One region of the Rossellomorea sp. LJF3 genome, then DNA from elsewhere that is predicted to be linked to it. Evidence: riboswitches for the same ligand, from Rfam matches in the RefSeq annotation. Region 1 holds a riboswitch; each other region holds the start of a gene.
The links. Region 1 has a riboswitch for cyclic di-GMP ahead of V8G47_RS18915 (anti-repressor SinI family protein). Riboswitches for the same ligand answer to the same signal wherever they lie in the genome.

Region 1 (6,359 bases):
CGTACCAACTCACACTCATTCAGCCCAATTTTCTTATAAAATAAATGCCTGAAATAGGTTCAACTAAGGGATTCCCTCTCCTAGCTTCGTGGTTTCTCTCAAATCCGTCTCATCTACGCCAAAATCTGTAGAAACCAGTACCTCTAGTAATCTAAAACGTCTTCCGATTTACTTTTTTTCCAAATATAATTACAAAACAATTCATCCTACCAAACAAAAAAACACCAGCCTCCCCTCAAGGAAACCGGCTCAATATGAAGATATAAAGGGGAATAGTTCACTTACTTACCGCTGCACATGTTTATGTCTGATGAGGCAAATCTGGGGCATCTTGCGGGTGACCATTGGACTTTGAGACATTGCTTATAGGTTGGTTGGATTGCTGCTTATGGAATGAGATCTGGTTGAGGGTTATAAAGAATCAAGATGAGGTTTTTAAAACCGGGTTTGGATATTCGTATCCTTGTTCAAGGGCTGTAACCCGTTGAGATAAGTAGAAGTTTTCGACATTGACTCTTGCTACTTTTTTAATGAAGTCTTCCGTCATTTTTTCCAGTCGATCGACTCTTTGTTCAAGTTCTTGCAGTGTGGCCACAACTCCATCTCCCTTTAAAAATATTAAAACGGCAACTCGATTGGTTCCTTCTTGCTTGGTTCAGATACCGGGGACGCCTGCTTACTGTCCAGGAACCGGACGTTTTCAGCGACGACTTCTGTGATATAGGTGCGCTTTCCTTGATCATTTTCAAAGTAACGTGTCTGGATGCGTCCCGTCACCCCAACGACGGAACCCTTCCTGCAGTATTTCTCCGTATTATCCGCTGCACGGTTCCAAATCGTACAGAGTACAAAATCGGCATCGATTTGGCCTTGCTGGTTCTTATAAGGCCGGTTCACGGCGATCGTCACGCTAAGTACTGATTTTCCTTCCATCGTTTTTCTCGCTTCCGGGTCTTTCGTCAGCCTTCCCACCAGGGTCACTTGGTTGATCACTTTAGTTCGTTTCCTCCTTTCTGTTAAGGTGTAATCATCTTACATCCGAACTGCAACTCTTGTAAAATCGTGAATTTCCGAAATTCGAGACAAAAATGGCTTGAATTTCCGAAATTCGCCTAGGGAGATTTTCCCCTTTTTCATTAAAAACATGGTTAAAAACACAAAATTGCATCTTTCGTCATTTTTTTCACCGGCAATTGTATTAGGGAAAACAATTCGGCCTGTGATATAATTTGATAAAACCTTTAAATGGGAGATGTTCGTTCATGAAAACCTTTAAAGTGATTTCCCTTCAAGTATTGGAGGACGAGGAACTGCATGACTTTGAGCTTGTGGACGGTCTGATCATCAATAAAGAAGACGGTCAGAAAACATGGCTTGTCGAAACATATATGTCGAATGAATACATCGAATTTTTTCAAAAGGCCCAGCAAAGTAAAAACGATTTGGAAATCCAGGTCGTGATTTCCCATGCAGCCAATGATCCCGCTGCCTTCATGACTTCCATCCGTTGCATCAAGGAAATGGATGAACATATCAGCATCATGTTTGAAGGGAAATTGAAGAAACAACGGAATGAATATGCGGAGATCCTGCTTGATGACCTGGTGCAGAAAGGCTATTCCGGGGATGAGCTCGTTCGGGAGTTCCGTGAGAAGATGGTATCTAAGCCAAGGATTCCGGCAACGGCAAAGCCGAGCGTTTAATTATACGAAATTATGTAAACTTTATATAGAGCATGAATTAGCTGTTTGCTATAATTAATTTATCAGCGATTATACATTATTACATGAAGTTCTTAGGCAGGTGTGCTCAATGATTGGAGAAAGAGTAAAAAAATATCGAAAAGAAAAAAGAATGTCCATGACAGAATTGGCTGAAAAAGCAGGGATTGCCAAATCATATTTAAGTTCTATCGAGCGTAACCTTCAACAAAATCCATCCATTCAATTCCTTGAAAAGGTTTCAAGTGCTCTCGGAATTCCTTTGGATGCTTTACTTTATGACCAACCGGATGACCAAAATATTGACCATGAATGGCTCAAGATTGCTGAAGAAGCAATGGATTCGGGAATTACTAAAGAACAGTTCCGTGAATTTATCGAATTTAATAAGTGGAAATTAGACAATAAATAAAGTCTTGCGATTGATTCGCAAGACTTTATTTATATTAAATCACTTCGTACTTAGCCTTCATCTCTTCATTTTGTTGGTGGAGAAATTCCCTGATTTCCTTTTTAGAAATCCCCGCATTTAAAGCTTGTTTAATGAGTTCCATCCATTCTGGATCAAGTTCACGATTTGACATAAATTTCTCCTCCCAAAATACAATATGTATTCCAGGCAATCCAGCCGTCATAGTAATAAGTTAGCTCCAGAGCAATCTCTTGTGAAACGTTAACTTTTACCTTAGACCCGAGACTTTGCGTCCCCATTTTTCAATAGGTTTGCCTTTATCTGACATTTATGTTTTATATAACTAATTCCATTATAAATTATTTATTTTTAACATCTTGTTGTTTTTTGTCTTTTCTGACAATAATACTTTACCCTTAAATACTACAAATATACCTATTATTTTACATTTTTTTCAAAATTAAATCCCGGTTTTTTTGAATCTATCTGTTAATTAGAAAAAAATGTCGAATTTTAAGATGTTAGTTATTTTAATTTTTGTATTTTTCTAACTTTTTAATGGATGTTTCACTTTGAGTTATATTTTGAAATAATGTCGCTTTATAAAATTGGGATTCAGTCAAATTATTTCCGCAAGATGGGCATAGCCATTCACCATTCTCAGAACTACTAAACGATGGTCTCGTACAGCGGTTGCAAATTTTTTTGTACATTTCACTTATCTCCCTTTTGTTAAAAATTTACTATTTGTTCTTTTTATAGAACATTTTGATTAGTATATATTTCTATTTCCAAAGTCTAAAGTCCTTTAAAACCTTTAAATTTCTTTAAAATATATTGTTCAAGCTTATTTAATGGAAATTTCTTTAAATATCTTAGTATTTCGTTATTTATAAAAAACCAATTGTTCTATATAATGAAATTAAAACAAACAAAGGACTGAGATAATTGGTAGGTGATAAAATAAAAATTTTGCGGGAGAAAAGAGGGTTAACTATTATTGAACTTTCAACTAAATCAGGAATTTCCAAATCATACCTAAGTTCGATAGAAAGAGGGATACAAAAAAACCCAAGTATACAGGTACTCGAAAAAATTTCTGATGCACTTGGCATATCATCAAATCACTTACTTTGCTATAGGACTGGTATAGATGATGACTGGTTACAATTAGTGAAAATGGCTATTGAGGAAGGTCTGACCAAACAGGAATTTTTGGAATTCATTCAATTTACTCAATTTAAAAGGGTGAACAATATTGAAAGGACTCGTTTTAAAGATAATTAGTATTAGCCTACTGGTAAGTGGAAGTGCTTTACTAATTTATTCTTCTTATCTTTTGATTACTATTAATATGAACGAAGAAAAAGCATTATCAAAAGCACAGACGGTCATTTCTGAATTAGAAGAAAAGAATCAACTTCATTCTCCAGCTTCCCAGTATTCATTTAATCCAGGAGACATTATCGGTATTTTACAAATATCCAAGTTAAATAAGGAAATGCCAATTATTGAAGGGACGGACGAATCTGAATTAGAGCGTGGGGTAGGACATTACTCAACAACCAAACTCCCCAATCAACAAGACCGGATCTTCCTTGCCGGTCACCGTGATACAGTATTCAAAAAAATGGGGACACTTCAAAACGGAGACAAGTTAACAATAAAAATGAAGGCTGGTACACACACATATGAGATTTACGAAACACTTATCGTGAAAGAAACAGACCTCTCTGTGCTAAAGTCTACTGCTCCTCAAGAAGTTTTAACCCTTTCCACCTGTTATCCATTTGAATATCTTTCAAGCACCACAGAACGTTACATCATTAATGCCCGAAGAATAGAGTAAAGCGCAGAAGCTAAAATAGCCTCTGCGCTCTTCATTACTCGTCCTTATTATCCTTATCCTTCATATCAATATCATCTTCTACAGCATCTTCTTCAGGTGTGTTGTTATCCTTCGCTGCATCTTTATCGCCTTGCTTGTTCTTGTCTTCTGACTCAGGGTAGTTCTCTTCATTCATATCCCCGTTGTCGTTCATGTCGTTATTCTCATCCATGTTGTCGTTTTCTTCCACTGGCGCTTCGTCTTCCGGAGGAGGCTCCTGGTTGGCGTTACATCCTACAAGAAGGAAAGCGGCAAGTGCAGATCCACCAAGGACCGATAGTAACTTTTTGCTCATGATGCATGGCTCCTTTCGATGTTGGTTAATGTAAGACCGTTACGTTGGTCTTTTGTTAGCTTTCCCGGAAAAAGAATTAACTTGCATATAAATCATTTTTTCGAGTTAAAAAAACCGGGTTTGACGTGAAATCAATCACACCAAACCCGGTTTTCCATATGGGATCACTCTTGTTTATCACCAAGAGCGAACATCATCTCTAACTCACAGGCAACTTCACCATCAACGGTTGCCACACCTTTTCCTTTACCGATCGGTCCTTTAAAGCGAATCATCTCCACTTCAAGCCGGAGCTGATCCCCAGGCTTCACCTGACGCTTGAAACGGCATTTGTCGATACCTGTGAAGAACGCAAGACGTCCGCGGTTATCCTCCACCTTCAGCATCGCCACAGCCCCGACCTGAGCCAGTGCCTCAACGATCAACACACCTGGCATTACAGGGTAATCAGGAAAGTGACCATTGAAAAACTCCTCATTCGCCGTCACATTCTTGATCCCGATTGCCTTCTTGCCTTCTTCCACCTCTAAAATCCGATCCACCAGCAAAAACGGATAACGATGGGGAATAATCTCTTTAATCTCATTAATATCAAGCATGAATAACTCCTCCTACCAATATGTATGTACACCTTATTGTACAGAAACCAGGGTTGGAATAGCAACAGGATGGGAGGGACGGACCTCGAAAATCGGCTCGATTTCTCAAGGGAATCCTTTTATATCAACGTTTTTCATCTAAAAAGGATGCAAATTCGAGGTCCGTCCCTCCCCGCTCACAACTATATCCCCATCAAAAAAGAGGGACGGACCTCAAATCACAAGCTCCATCCGCAACGAAACCCTGTTATATCAGGGTTCACTGTCGTAAAAGCTAACGATTTCGAGGTCCGTCCCTCAAAATTATTTCTCCACTACTATATCAATAATATGCTGCCAGGTTTCTGCTTTGAAGACGTCGGCGGCGTTGCCGTTGCCGATGCCTGCGAAGCCGATGACGGCACCAAGTGCAAGGCTTCCTGCAAGAAGAAGGATGAACAGAAGGATTCTGAGCCAGATGGGAAGCATGCGAACACGCACCCAGCGTGATGGCTTGGTTTCGTCCTTTTGCTTTGCCATTTTTTCTGTTTTCACTGATTCTCTTGTCACTTTTTCTTGCAGTAGCTCTTTTTCACTCATAGCATTTAACTCCTTTTAGCGTATCCCATTTACAAGGCCCATCATTTGATCTGCAAGTGAGATCGATCGCGCCTGGAATTGATATGATCGTTGGACACTCAGCATGTCCGTCATTTCTTTGCTGATATCCACGTTCGAACCTTCTAATGAATTCTGAACCATGGAAATATCCGTTCGTGCTCCACCCGTGACGTTGGTCACGACTTCATCTTCCGTTACACCCAGTTGATCGAGGTTGTCTGCCAGACCTAACAGGTTTCCGCCATACTGCTGAAGAAATTGTGATTTCTCTACGGTTACAACGCCCAGGTTAAAGCGTTCTTCCCCGCCGGCACCTGTAACGGTCAGAACCCCGTTATCGCCTAGCTGAAAGGAAGAGGCATCCTCTGAAAATGTAATATAATTATCATTCTCATCCAGAACCGGCAACCCGCTTCCGTTCACGAGCATCATTTCCCCGTTCCCGACAGGACTCGCAGAGAATGCTCCGTCCCTCGTATAGCGCACGGCACTCGAGTACTCATCAGCCGCCAGCACCTTGAAGAACTGACGGTCGCTGGTCAAAGCAAAATCCAAAGAACGGCCTGTAGCTTTCAACGACCCTTGATTCAAGATCAGCTGTGCCTGTGAAAGCTTGGCACCGTTCCCTTCCCGGACTCCAAGAGGGGTGAGCCTGCCTGTTTCAAACTTGTCTACGCTCTGATTTTTCACCTGCCGCACAAGCATCTCGGAGAACGTTGCATCCCGGCGCTTGTACCCGTTTGTATCTGCGTTCGAAAGATTGTGTCCAATCATATCCATTTGTTTCTGCAATTGGCCTAATGTGTTGGTTGCTGTAATCATCGTCCGATTCATGACACGTTCT
Region 2 (6,359 bases), on a different contig from region 1:
GTCTTTAAAGAAGGGGAGAGTGAGGAATAGTGATTAACTGGTTTTATTACTCAGATACGGACACGGCTCCGGGGGATCTGGAGTTACTCCTTCAGAAACAATCATATGAGCTCCACCAATTTCCACAGTGGGAGGACTTGATCTATCGAATAAAGGAAACGGATCATTCCATTCTATTCCTTAAAGCCAATGCCATCTATGACGGATTCGATCTGTGTCAGGAAATCTCGATTATGTTTCCTCATCTCTATATCATATTAATCGTGCCGGATCATTTGGATAGCACAAGGAGAGCCATGAATGTGGGTGCTTCAAACATCCTCCGTTATTCCTCCGAACAAGGGGAGAAAAAGGAAGTCATCGATCAAGCCGTTAAATACTTAAAGCTCCGTGAAAGTGGAGTGAACTTTCATCTTTCAAAAAATTGTAAAGTGATATCGGTCTGCAGTCCTAAAGGAGGGATCGGTCGCACCACTACGGCAGTCAACCTGGCAGTGACATATGCCCAGATGGGGAAAAAGGTAGGGATGCTTGACGCGAACCTTCAATTTGGTGATCTCAACATGCATTTGGATATCAGACCCAATGGGACCCTCTACGAGTGGGTGAAGGAAGAGTATGAACAACATAGCTTTTCTCTGGATAAATACTTATTTGAACATAACAGCGGAGTCTCCATCCTCCCAGCACCCCTCAGACCGGAATTTTTCGAAATGATCACGGAAACCCACATAGAGAAAGTAATCGAAGAAATGAAGATGAGATTTGACATTTTGATCATCGATGTCCCTTCCTATTTGTCAGAAGTTCATTTGAAGTGTCTGGAACGCTCGGAAGAATGCCTTTTGCTGGTGACGAATGACCTGCCGGTTTTAAAAAGAAGTAAGCTCTACATGGAAGCGCTGGATTCATTCCAATTCAGTGAAAAGATAAAGATCATTCATATGAAGGATAAGAAGAATAAGCAGGTGGACCCGAGTAAGATGGAAAGAATTCTTGAAACCACCGTCTTCGGAACATTACCAACGCAAGAGATGGTTTCTCAATCGGTTAACCTCGGGGTGCCCGTTGTTCTTTCCCATCCCCGTAAACCGATCGGGAAGAGTTTTCTCACATTAGCCAAGAAACTCAGCGATCCGGCTGCACAATTAAAACAAGAGATCCCACCAAAAACGAAAAAAGGCGTCAAACAATTAGTCCCTATGAAAGGAAGGGTGTAGGATGGCCGTTTTCAGCAAAGTTGCTCAAGATCAAAATCATAAAGGGAAGCATCAGGTTGAAGCCAATGTAACCCCTAAAACAAAGGAGTTCTGGGAAATGGGTTCCAGGCTTCATACTTATATAATAGAAGAATTGAAGAAATATCCCGGTCAGAGTGAGGAAGAGGAAAAGAGCAAAATAAAAGAATGGAGTGAAGAATTTATTAATGAAGAAGGGGGGCGTTTGACCTTTGAAGAAAAAAATCAGCTCATCGAAGCGGTGGAAGATGAGCTTCTTGGTTACGGACCGATCACCCCCCTTCTGGAAGACGCATCTGTTTCAGAGGTGATGGTCAACGGACCCCATCAAATCTACTACGAGCGCCATGGAAAGCTAATTCGAAGCTCCTTCACCTTCAGGGACGATCAGCACGTTCAAAGAATCATCGAAAAAATTGTTTCCCCCATCGGCCGCAGGGTAGACGAGAGTTCTCCCATGGTGGATGCCAGACTTCCAAATGGTTCACGTGTCAATGCCATCATCCCGCCTCTATCTTTAAAAGGACCGATCGTGACGATAAGGAAGTTTTCCGACACGCCTTTTTCAATAGAAGATCTCATCCAATTTGGGACATTGAATCAGGAGATGGCCGATTTTCTTAAGGTCTGTGTATTGGGACGCTTGAATATTTTTATCAGTGGGGGGACAGGTTCAGGGAAAACATCTTCCCTTAATGTCCTTTCCTCGTTCATTCCTCAGGATGAGAGAATCGTGACCATTGAAGATGCGGCAGAATTGCAGCTCTCACAGGACCATATTATCTCTCTTGAATCCAGACCGACCAATATTGAAGGGAGAGGGGAAATCACGATCCGGGATCTCGTCCGCAATGCGTTGAGGATGCGCCCCGACCGGATTGTGGTAGGAGAGGTGAGGGGGACAGAAGCACTTGATATGCTTCAGGCGATGAACACGGGCCATGATGGAAGCTTGAGTACGGGGCACGCCAATTCGCCCCGCGATATGCTTGCCCGTCTGGAAACCATGGTCATGATGGCCGGGTTTGATTTGCCGGTGCGGGCAATCAGGGAGCAGATTGCCAATGCCCTCGATGTCATCGTCCAACAGGTCCGTCTGAAGGATGGGTCAAGAAAAATCACCCATATTACAGAAGTGCAGGGGATGGAAGGAGAAACCATTGTCCTTCAAGACCTTTTTCATTTCAAAGAAACTGGATGGTCCCCTGATGGAAAAGTACAGGGGAGATTTGTATCGACAGGGATTCGCCCAGCATTCATCGACCAACTTGAAGGGAATGGCTTAACTGTATCCTCTTCCTGGTTCAAGGGGGAATGGTAATGTGGAAAAAGGTGTGTGGATTTTAGGCGTATTCATACTGACAACCAGTATCTTCTATATTGTTATTTCAGTGATGATGAAAAAGAGACAGGTGCAAAAGCGAATTGATCGCTTTTTTGGCACCGCTTCCTCCCGGCAAAGCGAGAAGGCTGAGGTGAAGAAGGATCCAACTTTGGAGAGAATCAGTATGGCGATTGCCAAGATATTCAAAGGTGTACAGTTCAGTAAGAAAACGAATGCCCTTCTCTTACAGGCAGGCAGCTCCATGCCGCCGGAACAATTTCTCGCGTATCGGCTGATGAGCGCCCTCTCCCTCTCTTTGTTGCTCTTCCTGCTGCAGCAGCATTGGGTGCTTGTGGTGATGGGTCTGGTTGTTGGCTTTCTCCTTCCAAAGCTGATCATGGCGAGGAGGAGGAAAAAACGACTACAAGCATTGCCGTTACAGTTAATTGATGCTCTGGGAATGATGGCGAATTCCATGAGGGCGGGCTTCAGCTTCATGCAGGTGATGCAGCTTGTCGGAAAGGAAATGCCTTCTCCCATCGGTCCCGAATTCCAACGGGCGGTCCGTGATGCTGGGCTTGGGGTACCACTCGAAAAAGTGTTTGAGGATATGGTTTTCAGCTTACCTAATAAAGAATTGGAGGTTGCCCTCGAAGCCATCATTGCTCAAAGGAGGAGCGGGGGGAACTTAGCCGAACTACTGGAAACGATGGAGGATACCATCAGGGGGAGGGTGCGGATCATGGGAGAGCTGAATACGTTGACTTCTCAAGGTAAGCTGTCTTCCTTGGTCATCACCATGCTCCCGATCGGGCTGGGCTTTTATTTATACGTTGTGGATCCCAAATATTTCGGTCCACTCATTCATGAGCCAATGGGTATTGCCATGCTTGCACTGGCAGGCTTCCTCGTATTGCTTGGCTGGTTCGCCATTCAGAAGATACTTCGGATTGAGGTGTAGATCATGAGTATTGTCTTTCTATTAATGACCATCTGTTCCTTTACATGCTTATCAGCAGCCGTCCTCTTTACCATTAACCGCAAAAGGATTGCCGTTGATCACCGGATCAATCACTATTTCACCCATATTCACCAGGTGGACTTTGATGAAAAGGCCAATAGGAAAAAGAGATCCCAGCGTCCATTTTCTCCACTATGGAACCGTGGACTGCAGCTGATCAGTAGAAAAACGAGCAAAGCGAAACAAAAGAAGCTCGATCATCTCATCCGCGATGCCGGATACTCGGGCAGGTTGACAGCGATGGAATTCCGGCTGATTCAACTGCTTCTAAGCATCGGAGGGGGAGTGGCCGTTTTCTTCCTCATTGCTCCAATTGCGGATAATGTGATGATGACGATGCTTCTGGCATTTGGCGTTTTCTTTCTTGGCTTTCAATACTGCACATTCTACTTAAGTAAAAAAAGGACGCGGAGAATTGCCGAGATTAACAGGGAAATGCCTGATTTCTTCGATACAGTGAACCTATTGATCGAGGCCGGGCTAGGATTGGATGCCGCTATCTTAACGGTTTGCCAAAAGAAGAAAGGACCGCTCTCCGAGGAATTCATGTTCGTTCTCGAAGACATGAAACGAGGAAAATCAAGAAGGGAAGCGTTCTATGAACTGAGGATGAGGGTCCCTTCCGATTCCCTGCAAAGTACGTTGACCACCATGATCCAAGCCGACTATCTAGGCGTGGGAATGTCCAAGGTCATCCGAAACCTGACCATCCGAATCCGGGAACAGAGGAGGGAATCCGCCAGGGAGCAGGCCATGAAAGCCCCTGTCAAAATGCTCTTTCCCATGGTATTCTTCATTTTCCCTTCCATCTTCATCGTATCCCTGGGACCTCTCATCGTCAAAATCCTGACAGAAGGACTCATGTAATTCGAGGGACGGACCTCCCGTGGAGGTTCGTCCCTCCATTGAAAAACTTGTCGATAAGAATTTTCCTCTAAGTGATAGACTATTCTGATTTTTCTTTTATAATGTAAATATAAGTAATTTCTGTTATTTCTAGGATTTGAATTTTTAAAAAGGGGGTATAGTCAATGCCGGGATATTATATGAAAGAGATATGGACACCATTAAAGATAGTAGGAATTAAAATTTTCCGATCAGAAGAAAATAGTATCTTTATGAAAGTCTTCCAAAAACCAAGGAAACGTATTTTCTAAAACCAATATTTTAAATACTTCTAAAAAAGCGTACGATAAAGGCAAACCCATTGAAAAATGGTGACGCAAAGCTACAGGGGCTTCCGTCGTAGAGACGATGCCAGCCAGTTACCGTGTACGCAGTTATTCTTAGATGAATATTTCCACTACCTAAAGCGCTCCAAGCACATTGATTAATCCCCATTTAACGCATATTCTTTCTTTTCCGGTTCATTGTTACCCTCTTAATTCCCTGAATTGTCAAATGACTATCATCCTGCCCTTGATTTTCTGTTATGATATTAACAACAAATATTTCGACCATAACCGGAATGAAGGGAATGCCACTCAATGACTACTGCTTCAACCATGCTGATTCAATACCTGGAAGATCATTCAGACGAATTTCTACATAATTGGCGCAAGAGTATCGTCATTTCAGATAATGATTTATATAAAGAAGAAGTGCTGAACAACGGTGTGAAGATGTTTCAATTAGTGAAGCGTGCAATCCTCATGCCCCTCACGGAAGAAGAAATCACCACACTTGCCAACAAGACAGCCCTTGAACGTGTCAATGCCAACGTGAATATCAGCGAATTTGTATATAACGTGAATATAGGTAAGAGCATCATCATCAAATGGGTAAGTAATTCCGGGATCGAACTGCGGGAATTGCAGCCATTGATTGAAGATATCAATTCGCTATTTGACCGCTTTTCCTATCTTGCCGTCAGAAAATATACGGAAATCAAAGAGCAGCAGCTCCAGGAGAAGGAACTGTATATCGATCAGACCCATAAGGAACGATTGACGATCCTGGGTCAGATGAGTTCAAGCTTCGTTCATGAATTCCGGAACCCCCTGACGTCCATCATCGGCTTCACCAAGCTCCTGCAGAACGGCTACCCTGATCTCCCCTACCTGGATATCATGCAGCATGAGCTCGAACAATTGAATTACCGCATCTCTCAATTCCTCCACGTATCGAGAAAAGACTTGATCGATAGTACAAGGGAAGAAATCCTCCTGACCGATCATCTGGAAGAGACCATCGAGTTCCTGTATCCGAGTCTTCTGGACGGGGATGTATCGATTCACTTCGAATGTGAGCCTGATATCAGGGTGCTCGGAAATCGTGATGAGTTAAGACAGGTATTTCTCAACCTCATCATGAACTCCATCGATGCCCTTCAAGAAGTGGACGGGCACAGGCAGATCAATGTCTCCTGTGATGTGAAAGAGGGCAGGACGAATCTCATGATTTCCAACAATGGTCCCCAGATCAAAGAAGAAACCATCGAAGCGATCTTTGAGCCTTTTTACACGACGAAGGACCTCGGGACGGGGATCGGCCTTTATATTTGTAAAAAGCTGATTGAAAAACATGGCGGGGATATCTTCTGCCGGTCGAATGATGAGTGGACGACCTTTACGATCGGTATTCCTGTTGAATCAAATGTCATATTGTAATGAAAAAACCTCATTCACAGGAATGAGGTTTTTTCATAGTGATAGGAGTGACAGCAGGTCTGCCGATGGAATAATAATGAATTCCGGCATCCTTCGCTTCTTCCAGGGAAAAACAATTACGACCATCAAAGAGGAAGGGGGTTTTCATGAGCCTGGCGATGGTTTTC
Region 3 (6,359 bases), on a different contig from region 1:
ACGGGAGGGACGGACCTTGCTGCCCAGATCGTCAACAAATTCACCGGGCTGTCACTAGGAACTTGTGTGGCAATGATAGACGGGATGATCGTCCTTTCTGCAGCCATCGTCTACGATATCGAACGTGGATTATATGCTTTGATCGGTTTGTATGTAACAAGTAAAACCATCGATCTCGTCCAGGTTGGTATAAGCAGATCCAAAATGGCGCTGATCATTACCAATCGCCAGGAAGAAGTTCGTGAAGGAATTTTGAATAAAATCGACCGTGGAGTGACAAAACTATCAGCATACGGTGGTTATACGGATGATGAGCGCCCGATCCTCATGTGTGTCGTGGACCAGACAGAATTCACAAAACTGAAACAACTGGTCAAAACCATTGACCCCTCAGCATTCGTCGTAACAATGGACGCTTCGGAAGTCTTGGGGGAAGGTTTCAAACGGGTTTAAACTTGGTATAATTATGTAAGAGAGGGACGGACCTGACAATCGATCCGTGACTCTGAAATATGTTTTCCTAGGGGGATAATACATGAAGAAAAAGCTGCTAGGTGTTCTTTTTGGCGCTTCATTGGTACTTGCAGCCTGCGATGGTAACGGCGGCGACAGTACAGAAACAAGCTCTGGCGGAGTAGACCCTGAAAAAATCGTAAATAATAAGTGCACCAGCTGTCATGGTGGGAACCTTGAAGGCGGAATGGGGCCGGCCCTTAAAAATATCGGGGCAGAACTAAGCAAAGATGAAATCCGTGAAACGATCAAAAATGGTAAAGGCCAAATGCCTCCTGGACTCATTGAGGGTGAGGAAGCCGACGCAGTGGCTGAATGGTTATCGAAAAAGAAATAAGATCGGGAGAAGAATCCAATGGGTTCTTCTTTTCTTTTGCCGAGATTTGCTTAAAGTTCCCCAATCGAGACTGTTGTTTTAAGGACAAACCATCCTCTTAATAGATATCCACAGAACTTTTTCAATTCTTCTTTAAGTCTTTGTTACAGAACTTTTTCGCAGGAAATCCCTTAATTGATATTTCATCCAACAAACAGAATTATAACCTAGTAACTTAATCAGGTTACCGTCTTCTAAGCGTTTAGGATAATGGTATCCCTATACATAAGGATGTGGTATTAGTACCAGTTACTAGGTATATATAACTATGAAATTAACGGAACATAGGTAAAATCGACAACAAAACAGGTAATAAATTCACATTTTTTCAGGTTCTGAAATGTAAATGTAATAATTTTTTTCCTTAACTTACTATAAAGAGATGTTATAATAATTTTCGGAAGCGTAATTCGAGGTTTTTCACCAATTTTTGTCTAAAGGTGATAAAGACGACTTTGGTTACGTGCCGTGTACATATGTCGATAACAGCCAAGAGGGTAACTACATAATACAAATTAGGTGATTTTAAAATGATAGAAATGAAAGACGTTTACAAGCAGTACAACAATGGTGTCATGGCTGCTAATGGCTTTAACGTCCACATTAAGCAAGGCGAGTTTGTTTATGTTGTGGGGCCTAGTGGTGCCGGGAAGTCTACTTTTATTAAAATGATGTATCGCGAAGAACGTCCTTCCAAAGGAGATATCGTTGTAAATGGTATCAATCTCGCAAAACTGAAAAATAGTAGAGTTCCATACTTAAGAAGAAACGTTGGGGTTGTTTTTCAGGATTTCAAGCTGCTACCATCGCTGACAATCTATGAAAACATTGCCTTCGCACTTGAAGTGATAGAAGAACATCCAAAGCAGATCAAGAAAAGAGTCATGGAAGTACTGGACCTGGTAGGGTTAAAACATAAAGCAAGAATGCTGCCGAATGAGCTTTCCGGTGGGGAACAACAGCGTGTATCGATTGCTCGATCCATTGTGAACACTCCGAAGCTTGTGATTGCGGATGAACCTACAGGAAACCTTGATCCCGAAACATCATGGGATATCATGAACATATTTGAAGAAATCAGTAACCGTGGAACCACGGTGATCATGGCTACGCATAACCGGGAAATCGTGAATACGATCAAGCATCGGGTAATCGCCATTGAAAATGGCCGTATTGTCCGGGACGAACAGCGAGGTGATTACGGTTATGAAAGCTAGAACGTATGGCCGTCACTTTAGAGAAAGCTTCAAAAGCATTGGCCGTAACGGCTGGATGACATTCGCATCAGTGAGTGCCGTTACCGTGACTTTACTACTTGTTGGTGTATTCATCGTCTTAATGCTAAACATGAACAAGGTAGCAACCGATATTGAAAAAGACGTCGAAGTACGGGTCTTACTCGAAATTGGTACTGAAAAATCCCAAACTGATCAAATAGAAAAGAAGATACAAAATATAAGCGGTGTGGAATCAGTTGAGTATTCTTCCAAAGAAGAAGAACTTCAGAACCTCGTAAAGGATCTGGGAGACGATTTCAGGTTATTTGAACAAGATAACCCATTATATGATGTGTTTATTGTAAAAGCAGACAATCCAAGGGACACCGGGAAAATCGCTGGCCAAATCAGCAAATTTGATGGGGTCAATGAAGCCCTTTACGGTGAAGCAAAGATTGAAAAATTATTCAATGTACTGGAAATGAGTCGGAATGTTGGACTTGTGTTGATCATCGGTCTGTTGTTCACGGCGATGTTCCTCATTTCAAATACAATCAAAATTACCATTGTCGCCAGAAGAAGGGAAATCGAGATAATGAAACTCGTGGGTGCAACCAACTGGTTTGTACGCTGGCCGTTCATATTAGAAGGTTTATGGCTTGGAATTTTAGGTTCTATTATCCCGATCGCTCTTGTAACAACTGGTTATTACTATGCCTATGGATTTATTAAACCAAAACTACAAAACAATTTTATTCAGATATTAGATTTTACCCCCTTTATCTATCAAGTAAACGGATTGATTCTATTAATGGGTTGCCTGATCGGAGCTTGGGGAAGCTTTATGTCTGTTCGTAAGTTCTTAAAAGTGTAAAATTTGATAGGTTGATAGAAGCTGAAAGGAGCATGCCGCTTGAACAAGAAGTATTTCATTTCATTATCTATTGCAGCAGCATTAACAATCGGAAGTCTACCAACGTTAGCAACCACTGCTAGCGCTAACTCCTCCGTGGAGGACTTAAAGAAACAGCAGGACGATGTTTCATCTAAAAAAGAAGAGGTCCACGGTAAGATCAATGAGAAAGAATCTCAAATTGATCAAACCATCAGTAAACAAAAAGATATCGAATCACAGATTGCTGAAATCAGTACGAAATTAAAAGATACAGAAACGAAGATTGTAGAAAAAACAAAAGAGATTGATGAAACAACGGCAAAAATCAATAAGCTTAAAGCGGATATTGAAGAGTTAAAGAAAAAGATTGAAGAGCGTAATGAACTTTTGAAGGAACGTGCTCGCGCCATTCAGGAAAAAGGCGGCTCTGCCAATTATTTTGATGTAATTCTTGGAGCGGAGAGCTTCGGTGACTTCGTCAACCGTGTTACAGCAGTGAATACAATTGTAAGTGCAGACAAAAAGATCATGGACGAACAAAAACGTGATCAAGAGGAATTAGAGAAGAAGCAAGCGGAAGTAGAAAAAGAGCTTGCGGATCTTGAGTCTTCCAAAGCAAATCTTGAATCTTTAAAACAAGACCTTAATAGTCAAAAGGCTAAAAAAGCTGAACTATTCAAACAGCTTGAAGCTCAACAGGCATCATTAAAAGTAGAAAAAGCCGATCTTGAGAAAGAATCAGATGAACTTTCAAAAATGGAGCATCAGCTTGAAGGTGAAATCCAGGCTGAACAAGCACGTCTTGCGGAATTAGCCCGCCAGCGGGAAATCGAACGGAAGCGCCAGGCGGAAGCAGAAGCAGCGAAGCGTGCAGCAGCACAAAAACAGGCGACATCAAGCAGCAGCGGTGGATCTGCATCTGCAGCAGCAGCTCCGGCAGCAGCCCCAAGTGCACCTGTAAGTGCAGGAGCATGGACGGCGCCAGCATCCGGAACGATCACAACAAACTTCGGCTGGGATACGTTAAACGGTGAGAGCCGTTTCCACTATGGTACAGACATTGCGGCACGAGGAAGTGTTCCAATCTCTGCAGCAGCAGATGGTTATGTCATTAAGAGTCACTATAGCTCAAGCTATGGTAACGTAGTGTACATCACGCACTCTATCAACGGTCAAATGTATACCACTGTGTATGCTCATATGTCTTCTTCACTAGTGAGCACTGGACAAGCAGTAAATAAAGGTGACCAAATCGGTTACATGGGTAACACAGGATACTCATTCGGACAGCATTTACACTTTGAACTATACAGAGGTTCATGGAGTGCATCGCATGCTAATGCTGTAAACCCACGTCAATATATTAACTTTTAATAAACTAGTCCCCGCTTCGATTAAGGCGGGGACTTTATTAATTACTATTGTAGATGAACGATTCTTGTATTCTTCTTAAATCGGATGAATATTACGGAATAGTGTTTTCATCACTTCTTTTTTCTAGTATAATGACTATTATACTCATGTAAATTTTCGAAAAAGGCAAACTAATTGAAAAATTAGGACGCAAAACCACGGGTCTTCTATTTTTTTAAAATAATGATCGCCGGGTTACCGAAAACAATGGATACAATGAATACTAATTCGAACGTAAATCTAGTACTCATTTAAGCCTGCCTTTTTGGTGGGCATTTTTTGATTGTATGTTCGTTTCAGTGTGATTTGAATCTGCTATAAGGGTGATGAAGTTGGAATTAAGTGATATAAAAAGGCAGCTGCGAAGCTTTTGCCGAAGAAACCGCACAGCGTTAAGATTTACATATGTAAAAGATTATACTGCAGAAGATATTAGTGATATGTTGATAGACCGGATAGGTGCTGAAGAAGTCGAGAGGATATTAGTAGACATTGACATCATCAATGAACGCGGTGGAGATACCGTCAAATACTTCATGCTCATCCTGGAAGGGTTGAGAGCAGCTTAAGATTTAGATCCCTTCCCAGGGGGAACATATTTTTCATGTCGTATATGAAAGGATCCTTCAGAGAGGGATCCTTTTTTGCCGGAACAAGAGCACTCTCGCTGTCTGTAATCATTACACTAAGGGATACACTATGAGTAAATCACTTGATTAATGAGTGGAATTTAAAGATACTTAATACATAACAGGGTATGTTCGGACAGAGGAATCGGAATGATCCAGTTGGAAGAAACCGCTATGAAAGGTGTAGAATCGAATGGATGAAAGATGGTACACCATAGGCTCCTTTACTTTCCCATCTACCTGGGGAGCGATCATCGCCTCGTTCATTTTGACATTTCTTTTCCTCTACTTCTGGAATCGGAAGGCTAGCGACTGGTATTCAAATGGTATTTTTTACTTTTTGATCATCTGGAAGCTGAGTGTCATTGTCGTTGATTTTCAAAATGTCATCGAACATCCCATTACGATCCTTTATTTCAATGGTGGCAGGTGGGGGTATTGGTTAGGCTTGCTGACAGTGCTTTTATACATATTCGTTAAAAGGGCGGATAGGACGTCTCACCTGGTCATTGCCTGGATGTGCACGGTCGTTTTCTTTGAACTTGTCGTTCATTTGCTCCAATTTGATGTTCTTGCAGGGGTATTCCAATTTATCATCAATGGTACACTTATCTTATTTTTATTGAAAAAGGAAAATGACCGCGATATCTGGGCCGTACAGTTAGTGACTGTGTTCACCTTTCTTCAATTGCTATACCAATCCATTCATGGAGGCTTTGTGTTTAACACTGTCACCTGGACGTATCTCACCGTGATGGTTTACCTTATCTTTTTTCAACGGAAGGTGGAAAACGAACATTGAATAAACGAAATTTTGCTCTGGCGATCGTTGCCCTGCTGATCGGGATATTCCTGGTGAATTTGTTTCAGGATCAACAGGAAAAAAAGGCAAGGGAAGAGGCTGAACAGTTGGCCAAAGAGTCCATGGATCTGTCTGATGCCAAGCTGGGACTCACTAAAGGGGATCGTGCACCGGACTTTGCCTTGACCACTTTAGATGGTGAAGAAGTCAAGCTCTCCGACTATAAGGGTAAGAAAGTGATCCTGAATTTCTGGGCCACCTGGTGCCCGCCGTGTAAAGCGGAAATGCCCCATATGGAACAGTATTATGAAAAAAACGCGAAAAAAGAAAATGTCGAAATCCTTGCCGTCAACTTGACCTCACAGGATGATGGGGAGAAGGCAGTCCAGCAATTTGTCGACGGCTACGAACTCACCTTCCCTATTCTCATGGATGAAAAAGGAGATATCGGTGACGAATACCGGGCATTCACGATCCCAACCACTTACATGATCGACACAAACGGCCTCATCCA

Region 2: another riboswitch for cyclic di-GMP. It lies ahead of V8G47_RS08855 (HAMP domain-containing sensor histidine kinase); the one in region 1 lies ahead of V8G47_RS18915 (anti-repressor SinI family protein).
Region 3: another riboswitch for cyclic di-GMP. It lies ahead of V8G47_RS09205 (hypothetical protein); the one in region 1 lies ahead of V8G47_RS18915 (anti-repressor SinI family protein).

The regions. Positions count from the first base shown of each region.
Region 1 covers NZ_JBANLY010000029.1:143-6,501, forward strand. Annotated here, with positions in the region: gene V8G47_RS18895 (hypothetical protein) at 422-595, opposite strand; gene V8G47_RS18900 (single-stranded DNA-binding protein) at 619-993, opposite strand; gene V8G47_RS18905 (YwpF-like family protein) at 1,263-1,703, shown strand; gene V8G47_RS18910 (helix-turn-helix domain-containing protein) at 1,813-2,133, shown strand; gene V8G47_RS18915 (anti-repressor SinI family protein) at 2,168-2,305, opposite strand; cyclic di-GMP riboswitch class I at 2,337-2,459, opposite strand; gene V8G47_RS18920 (helix-turn-helix domain-containing protein) at 3,082-3,420, shown strand; gene V8G47_RS18925 (class D sortase) at 3,392-3,982, shown strand; gene V8G47_RS18930 (hypothetical protein) at 4,017-4,316, opposite strand; gene fabZ (3-hydroxyacyl-ACP dehydratase FabZ) at 4,481-4,915, opposite strand; gene V8G47_RS18940 (DNA-directed RNA polymerase subunit beta) at 5,219-5,494, opposite strand; gene V8G47_RS18945 (flagellar hook-basal body protein) at 5,510-6,349, opposite strand.
Region 2 covers NZ_JBANLY010000007.1:18,191-24,549, forward strand. Annotated here, with positions in the region: gene cpaB (Flp pilus assembly protein CpaB) at 1-30, shown strand, start outside; gene V8G47_RS08835 (AAA family ATPase) at 30-1,220, shown strand; gene V8G47_RS08840 (CpaF family protein) at 1,222-2,559, shown strand; gene V8G47_RS08845 (type II secretion system F family protein) at 2,561-3,523, shown strand; gene V8G47_RS08850 (type II secretion system F family protein) at 3,527-4,450, shown strand; cyclic di-GMP riboswitch class I at 4,771-4,856, shown strand; gene V8G47_RS08855 (HAMP domain-containing sensor histidine kinase) at 5,071-6,192, shown strand; gene V8G47_RS08860 (UDP-glucose dehydrogenase family protein) at 6,203-6,359, opposite strand, start outside.
Region 3 covers NZ_JBANLY010000007.1:96,941-103,299, forward strand. Annotated here, with positions in the region: gene V8G47_RS09180 (YitT family protein) at 1-453, shown strand, start outside; gene cccB (cytochrome c551) at 536-850, shown strand; gene ftsE (cell division ATP-binding protein FtsE) at 1,420-2,106, shown strand; gene ftsX (permease-like cell division protein FtsX) at 2,096-2,980, shown strand; gene V8G47_RS09200 (murein hydrolase activator EnvC family protein) at 3,020-4,375, shown strand; cyclic di-GMP riboswitch class I at 4,530-4,617, shown strand; gene V8G47_RS09205 (hypothetical protein) at 4,747-4,983, shown strand; gene V8G47_RS09210 (hypothetical protein) at 5,237-5,845, shown strand; gene V8G47_RS09215 (redoxin domain-containing protein) at 5,842-6,359, shown strand, end outside.